Regions from separate parts of the Paraburkholderia sp. SECH4 genome, predicted to be linked through region 2. Evidence: riboswitches for the same ligand, from Rfam matches in the RefSeq annotation. Region 2 holds a riboswitch; the other holds the start of a gene.
The links. A riboswitch is a leader RNA that binds a small molecule or an ion and turns the genes downstream of it on or off. The one in region 2 is predicted to bind glycine.
Positions count from the first base shown of each region.

Region 1: it holds a riboswitch for glycine, as region 2 does, so the genes downstream of both, gcvT (glycine cleavage system aminomethyltransferase GcvT) here and M0D67_RS17495 (D-amino acid dehydrogenase) in region 2, are expected to answer to the same signal.

Region 1 is NZ_JALOCP010000006.1:145,233-149,418, reverse strand. It holds gene M0D67_RS11405 (UvrD-helicase domain-containing protein) at 1-153, opposite strand, end outside; gene M0D67_RS11400 (oxidoreductase) at 585-1,634, shown strand; gene M0D67_RS11395 (hypothetical protein) at 1,835-2,188, shown strand; glycine riboswitch at 2,330-2,431, shown strand; glycine riboswitch at 2,465-2,624, shown strand; gene gcvT (glycine cleavage system aminomethyltransferase GcvT) at 2,705-3,823, shown strand; gene gcvH (glycine cleavage system protein GcvH) at 3,887-4,186, shown strand, end outside.
Region 2 is NZ_JALOCP010000011.1:166,093-170,278, forward strand. It holds gene M0D67_RS17485 (acetate/propionate family kinase) at 1-554, shown strand, start outside; gene M0D67_RS17490 (BON domain-containing protein) at 551-817, opposite strand; gene M0D67_RS17495 (D-amino acid dehydrogenase) at 1,029-2,240, opposite strand; glycine riboswitch at 2,415-2,508, opposite strand; gene M0D67_RS17500 (LysE family translocator) at 2,741-3,373, shown strand; gene M0D67_RS17505 (GNAT family N-acetyltransferase) at 3,486-4,013, opposite strand; gene M0D67_RS17510 (helix-turn-helix domain-containing protein) at 4,026-4,186, opposite strand, start outside.

The DNA of each region.
Region 1 (4,186 bases), on a different contig from region 2:
GTGGCGCGGCTCGAAGCCTTTGGCCTCGATCAGATGGGCGATCTTCTGCGTGATCACGCGCGTCTTGCCACTGCCTGCGCCGGCGAGCACGAGACACGGGCCGTCAAGATAACGGACCGCTTCATTTTGAGCGGGGTTCAGGCCTGCGGACATCGTCAGTGGATGGGTAATGCGGTTGAGGGCGCTTGGGTGCGGAATCGCGAGACCGAAGGCCCGGGGGCATGCTGCGCGGGGCGGGTGGCTGGCGCGCGTGCCTCAGTGAGAGGGGCGTTCCGGCTCGCAGCGATCCGCGCGAGAGGAGCGATGTTAACACGGATGCCTGGAGCGGATGCCGTGACAGGCGCGCTGTCGGATGGCCAGGAACGGGGCCCGCGATGGCAGCTCGCCCGACGACGAAAAACGGACGTTCGAGTGAGCTGGCCCGAACGCGGCTGCAACTGCCGTCCGAGCGCCGCCGGACAGGCACCGCCGACAAGCGCCTGCGACGATGCCGACAGTCCGCCTTCGGGACATGCCACAATTACGTTGTTGCGCGCCGTCGCCGCGGTGGCAAAGCGGCGCGCCGTTTTTGCAGGAAGACACGCATGTCCGCATCGCTGAAGATTGGATTGATGGGTTACGGTTTTGCTGGCGCGACCTTTCATGCGCCGGTGATCGAGCACTGCGGGCGAGCGAGCATCGCGGCCATCGCGACGAGCCAGCCCGAGCACGCGCTGGCCGATTACCCGCACGCAAAGGTGGTGGCCGATCTCGACGCCCTGCTGGCGCTCGAAGAAATCGACTGCGTCGTCATCGCGACACCCAATGACACGCACTTCGACCTGGCGCGCCGCGCGCTGGAAGCGGGCAAGCACGTGGTGGTCGACAAGCCGGTCACGCTGACTGCCGCAGATGCTCACACGCTCGCCAACATTGCACTCGCCCGGGGCAAGCGGTTCGTCCCCTTTCATAACCGCCGCTGGGACGGTGATTTTCTGACCGTGCGGGATCTGCTCGCCAGCAGAGAATTGGGGCGTATCACGCAATACGAATCGCATTTCGACCGATTCCGGCCGGAGGTTCGGCAGCGTTGGCGCGAGGAAGCTTCGCGCGGCGGCGGTTTGCTATTCGATCTCGGACCGCACCTGATCGATCAGGCGCTGGCGCTGTTCGGCGCACCGCAGACCGTGTCGGCGACGGTTCGGACGCATCGCGATCAGGCCAGCGCGCCGGACTACGTGCATATTCAGTTGGGCTACGGCGAGTTCGAAGTGGTGTTGCATGCCAGCGCGTTGACTGCGTACGTCGCGCCGAGGTTTACGATCCACGGCACGCAGGGGAGCTACGTCAAATACGGGCTCGATACGCAGGAAGATCAGTTGAAAGCCGGCTTGCGGCCGGGCGATGACGGGTTCGGCGCCGGCAATGCGCCTGGTGTGTTGCGTGTGCTCGAAGAGGGCCAGGAAGTCGAGCGGGAGGTGCCTACGCGCAACGGCGAATACGTCGGCTTTTATATTGCCTTGGCGGATGCCATTCAGAACGGCACGAAATTTCCCGTCAGCGCTCAGGACGCGGTCGACGTGATGACGATCATCGAGCTTGCAGCCCGGAGCTCGGAGGAAGGCGTCCGGTTGCCGTTTGAACGCATTCGCTGACTTTCCCAGCGCCACGGGGCGCTTTTTGGCCATTTGGCGACGGCACGCGAACCATGCCGCCGCCAATGGCAAAACGCCTGACAACCCCGAAAGGAACATAACGTTACAAATAACCCCGCCTCCGCGGTCAGCGTGAGTCCCCGGCAATCCGTTGCTACCCCAGTAGCACCACAAAACGACAACGACTTCCCGGAGAGTCCATGCCTCGTATCGTCCGCGCACTAGCAGCATGCGCTTTGCTCAGCTCCCTCGCCGCCTGCGTGGTGGCTCCTCAGCAACCCGCGCCGGCGCCGCGCCCTAACCCGCAACAAATCGCGGATCAGCGCTTCAACCAGGTCAACGGCCGGATCGACAACCTGAGCCGCCGCATCGACGCCCGCGTCAACCAAGGCTACTACCCGCCCCCGCAAGGCGGTGCGTTGCACCATCGCCTCGACGTGATCCGTCAGGAAGCTCACGACATGGCGGCGCAACACGGCGGCGGCCTGTCCGGCGACGAACAGCACGTGCTGAACCAGGAACTGGACAACGCGGCACACGCCATCGGCGAATAATCGCGCCAGTTCTGGCACTGAAGCAAAGGAGCGCGGGCATCACGTCCCGCGCTTTTTTTGACATTCGCGAACCCGCAGCGCCAACCCCCATGCCCCTTGCGGGCCTTTATTTGACAAGCCCCCGGCCCTCGCGTACATTCGCCGCACGCGTCGGGAGAGCGTGCTGGCCGCAGAAAATCGCAGGCCGCGCCGCCGAAGGGGCACACCCGCAAACTCTCAGGCAAAAGGACCGACTGCGTCGAAGAACCCGCGCCCAGGCAACATCAAGGCACCGGTTTTTCGCACTCTGGAGAGCGGCAGTAGCCGTCTGCATCGTTTAATCGAGCAGATTCTGGCAAGCTGCCCACCGAAGGGGCGCGCGTTTCACCGTAGCGATCACGGCTTCACCATCGCACGGCAGCGCAATCTCTCAGGTATCGAGGACAGAGGGGTCATGCAACGCAATCGCTCGCAGGCATCAGCCGCGAGGCGTAGCGCCGCATGGCCTTTTTTGTTTCGCGAGACGCCTGAGGCCCCATGACCGAACTCAAACACACCCCGCTCAACGCCACCCATCGTGCGCTCAACGCCCGCATGGTCGATTTCGGCGGCTGGGACATGCCCGTCAACTACGGCTCGCAGATCGACGAACACCGCGCCGTGCGCACCGACGCCGGCATGTTCGACGTCTCGCATATGTGCGTCGTCGATTTCACCGGTGAACGCGTGCGCGCCTTCTTCGAACACGCGCTGGCCAACAATGTCGCCAAGCTGCAAACGCCGGGCCGCGCGCTCTACTCCTGTCTGCTGAACCCGAATGGCGGTGTGATCGACGATCTGATCGTCTATTACTTCAGCGAGACGCACTTCCGCCTGGTCGTCAACGCCGGCACCGCGGAGAAAGACGTCGCCTGGTTCAGCAAGCTCGACGCCGAAGGCAGCTACGGCCTGACCATCACGCCGCGCCGCGATCTGGCGATCGTCGCCGTGCAGGGCCCGAACGCCCGCGATAAGGTCTGGCAAGTCGCGCCGTCCAGCCGTACCTCGACCGAACTCCTTAAGCCATTTAACGCCGCGATCGTCGACAACACGCCGTTTGGCGAATTGATGATTGCCCGCACCGGCTACACCGGCGAAGACGGCTTCGAAATCGTCCTGCCTGCAACGTCCGTCTGCGAGTTCTGGGACGCATTGGTGCGTCAAGGTGTGCGCCCTGCGGGTCTCGGCGCGCGCGACACGCTGCGTCTCGAAGCCGGCATGAACCTGTACGGCCAGGATATGGACGACAACGTCTCGCCGCTGGACGCCGGCCTCGCCTGGACTGTCGATCTGAATTCGCCGCGCGATTTCGTCGGCAAGGCCAAGCTTGAAGCCGACGGCTCGCAGGCCTCGTTCGTCGGTCTGATCCTGCTGAAGGAAAACGGCAAGGCGGCAGGCGTGCTGCGTGCTCACCAGAAAGTCGTCACGCCGCACGGCGAAGGCGAAATCACCAGCGGCACTTTTTCACCCACGATGCAGGAATCGATCGCCTTTGCGCGCGTGCCGAAAGGCGTGCAGCCGGGCGACACCGTTCACGTCCAGATTCGTGACAAAAACGTACCCGCAAGCGTGGTAAAACTGCCGTTCGTACGCAACGGCAAAGTGCTCGCAGTTTAAGCAGCCGGCGCGTGCGTTTACCTTTTTAAGTTCATACCGAATAACACCGCATAGGAGCATCCGATGAGCATCCCGGCCGATCTGAAATACACCGAATCGCACGAGTGGGTCCGCACCGAAGCGGACGGCACGCTGACGGTCGGCATCACCGACCACGCGCAGGAAGCGCTCGGCGACATCGTCTTCTTCGAAGTTCAGGAACTGGGCAAGACCGTCAACGCTGGCGACACCGTCGCCGTGATCGAGTCGGTGAAAGCCGCTTCCGATATCTACGCGCCAGTCTCGGGCGAAATCATCGAAGCGAACCCGGCCGTCGCCGACACGCCGGATGGCGTCAACAGCGCGCCGTACGAGAACTGGCTC
Region 2 (4,186 bases):
CGCGAGCAGTCTTCGCCCATCTGGGCAACGGGTCGAGTTTATGTGCATTGCAGAACGGCAAATCCGTCGATACGTCGATGGGTCTCACTCCGACCGGCGGCGTACCGATGGGCACGCGAAGCGGCGACCTTGACCCAGGCGTGCTGCTGTATCTGATGCGCGTGGAGAAGCTCGATGCCGATGCGCTGGAGACGCTGTTGAATCGCCAGAGCGGCCTCGCCGGTTACGCCGATGGCGAAAGTGATATGCAGGCGCTGGAAAAGCGCGCCGCCGCGGGCGATGGGAATGCATCGCTGGCGCTGGATGCGTTTGCTACGGCCGTGCGCAAGACGATCGGCGCCTATGCGGCTTTGTTGGGTGGGATCGATTTGCTGGTGTTCACGGGTGGGATCGGCGAACACAGCCAGGAGATTCGTAAGCGAGTGTGCGAGGGGCTTGCGTTTTTGGGGCTATCGGAAGGGGATTCAGCGGGGAAGGTGAGGGCGATTCACACCGAGGAGGAGAAGCAGATCGCGAGGCATTGCCGGATGCTGTTGCGAGCGAAAGCGGGTTAGGGCAACTTCGCTTTGACGATGGCGTGATCAGAGACGCCGGTGACGCCGAACAGGCGGGAAACGTCTTCAAGTGCAGCGGCTCGTTGCTCGTTATGTTGAAGTACACCGAGCAGGGTGATGCGTCCGTGTGAGACTTTGACTTGCAGGGTGTTTGGGGGGACGGCCGTATCCCATGCCAAGCGTCTCGTGGCTTCTGCGGCGATTTGTTCATCAGTGAGCCGCATGCCTGGGTTGCTGCGCGTGACGGAGCGGGATCTGGTCATGGAGACTCCCTCGAGAGTGGACACCGATTGGACAACACTAGCAGATGTAGCTGGATTTGCCTTTGGCGACGCTTCCGGACTACCAGTCAGATCGAGTCCAGGCTAGTAAGCATCATCGCAAAAGCGCGGCGGCGGGTTCGATGAACAACCGCGACGGCGCGCGCAGCGCCGCCGGAAGTATGGCAGTAAGCGCCGCGCACGCAAACAAGCCCTATTGAATGGAACCCGCCAAAACCTGCGCCGTAGCCGCCGACAACGTCCACCCCAAATGCCCATGCCCGGTGTTATAAAAAACGCCGCGCCGTTTTCCGCGTCCGACCTTCGGCAACATACTCGGCAACATCGGCCTTAACCCCGCCCAAGGAATCACTTTCGAAGTCGACACCTCAGGAAAATACCGTCGAGTCCAGTCGACCAGCGGCGCAATCCGATCCGACCGGATATCCCGATTGAACCCATTGATCTCCGCCGTCCCCGCAACCCGGAACCGATCCACGCCAAGCCGGCTCGTCACGATCTTCGCGCTGTCGTCGAGCAAACTTACCCAGGGCGCGTTCTGCTGACTCACTTCATCATCGAGACATACGGTGATCGAATACCCCTTAACCGGGTAGACGTTCACGTGATCGCCAAGCATCGCCGCGAAGTCGCGGCTCTTCACACCGGCGCACACCACGATCCGCTCGAAAGCAAACTGTTGCGACTCACCTTCCAGATTGACCATCAACGAGAACCGTCCCTCAGCCGGCTGCTCGATCGCCGTAATTTCCGCGTCGTAGTGAAACTCGACACCATGCCGCACGCAAGCATCAGCCAACCCGCGCGTGAACTTGTGAATATCGCCAGTGGAATCGGAAGGCGTAAAAAACCCACCAAAAAAATCGCCATGCAACGTTGGCTCGATCGTGTGCAACTCGTTCGACGTCACCGGATTCCGGTCCAGCCCACCTTCGCGCAGCAGTTCATTCACCTTGCTGGCCGCATCGAATTCCTTGCGCGTCTTGTAGATGTGCAAAATGCCGCGCCGCTCCAGATCGAAGTCGATCCCTTCGCGCTCGGCAATCGAAAACAGATGCTCACGCGCAGCAATCGCGAGCCGCACCGTTTCGACAGTGTTCGTGCGGTAATGCGGGATCTGCCGCAGAAATTCACCCATCCACGAATACTTGTGCCACGTGGGCATCGGATTGAGCAGCAGCGGGGCGTCGCGCGTGAGCATCCAACGCAAGCCCTTCAGCACCGTGGCCGCGCTGTTCCAGACTTCGGCATTGCTCGCGGACAACTGGCCGCCGTTGGCGAACGAGGTCTCCATCGCCGCATAGCGATGACGTTCGAACACGGTGACATGGTGGCCGCGCTGCGCAAGGGCGTGAGCAGTCGTAACGCCGGTAATGCCGGCGCCGATAATGGCGATTCGTGACATGACATGGTCCAGAGTAGTTGAGCATCACCGGTGTCGATTTCGTGTCGAAACCGGCGTCGATGCCCCATCTGTCCATGTACCTGAGAGTTTCTTCCTGTGAGCATACGCTTGCGATGCAAGCGGTATGCAGGGAATCCCCTTCGGTGGGCGCGCATGGCGCCGCTCTCCAGATGTTCCAGCTGCGCGGTCCTTTTGCCTGAGAGTTTCCGGGGCGGTTGCTCCGTCGGCGTCGTCACAATCCTCTGACGATCTCTCCCGCGCTGCATTGCAGAACGGCTCGACGATACCGGGCAATAAATTTCACCGCAAGTGTTTCTTTCGATGCAGCGCGCAATCGGCACAGTACGGTGCCATATGCAACGGCGCGTCCGCCCCACTGGCGCAATCAAAGCCATTCAACTGCCTATAGGGACTTTTTACGTGGGGGTTTAAGGCTTGAACCGGCGGCGTCGGCTATATTTGGCGGCATTGCCCGACTTCAATTCCCACAGGAGAACGCCGTGCCCGCTGCCACAACGCTGCTTGCCTTTGCCCTGGTCTCGCTCGGCATGGTGCTCACGCCCGGCCCGAACATGATCTATCTGATCTCCCGATCACTCTGCCAGGGGCGGCGCGCCGGGCTCGTGTCGCTCGGCGGCGTCGCGCTCGGCTTTGTGTTCTACATGTTTTGCGCGGCGTTCGGTATCACCGCACTGCTGTTGACGGTGCCCTACGCGTACGACGCGCTGCGTTTCGGCGGCGCGCTCTACCTGCTGTATCTGGCGTGGCAGGCGGTCAAGCCGGGCGGCCGCTCGCCGTTCCAGGTGCGCGACCTGCCGCACGACAGCCGCGGCAAACTGTTCACCATGGGGCTCGTCACGAACCTCGCGAATCCGAAGATCGCGGTGATGTATCTGTCGCTGCTGCCGCAATTTATTTCACCGGAGCACGGCAGCGTGCTCACGCAGTCGATCGCGCTGGGTTGCGTGCAAATCGTCGTCTCCGTCACGATCAACGCGTTGATTGCGACCATGGCAGGTTCGATCGCCGGGTTTCTCGCTGGGCGGCCGATCTGGCTACAGGTACAACGCTGGCTGATGGGCACCGTGCTCGCCGGTCTGGCCGTACGGATCGCGCTCGATTCGCGCCGTTAAGCCACGCGATCCAGACTCGCCTGAGTCTGCATCGCGGCCTTCCTCGCCGAGCATCGGTCAGTATCGACTACCATGCTCGTGGTGCATCACAGGCGGCCTGCCTGCGTCACGCTCACAGCGTCTTGTACATGATGGTGGTTGAATCAAGCCGCTCCTCCAGCGTGTCGCGGCAAAATTGCGGAATCACTCCGGCCGTCTGATAACCCAGCGAGGCATAGAGCGGCTCGGCCTTGTCGCCGGTGCGCGTATCGAGCGTCAGCAGGCTGCGCTGCAACTGGTGCGCACGGTGTTCCAGTTCCGCCATCAGCGCTTTGGCGATGCCCTGGCGGCGGAACGCGGGGTGGACCAGCAGCTTGCGCACCTCGGCGCGATGACGCTGGTTCGGCATCGTGTTGTAATCGAGTTGCACGGTGCCGGCGATCGCCTCGCCATGGCGAGCAACAAAAAGCACCAGCGCGCCTGCCCGCAGCGACGGCAGAACCTTGCCGCTCCAGAACGCCTCGCTCTCCTCGACGCTATACGGCAATACAAAGCCAACGCTCGCACCGTCATGGACGCAGGCACGCAGCAGCGCGCCGAGTTCGGGCAGATGGCGAACGAGGTCGTCGGCGGAAAAGGTCGTGATGGTAGTCGCGTTCATGGTGGCTCGAACTCAGACGATGAAGAGGATGTAGCGCGCCGCGCTATGCGAGGGCGTGACGAAAGCGCTGGGGCCGAACAACTGGTAGCGCAGACAGTCGCCGGGTTGCAGATCGTGACTTCGGCCGTCGACGGTGATCTGCAGTTGCCCTTCAAGCAGGATCAGATGATGTT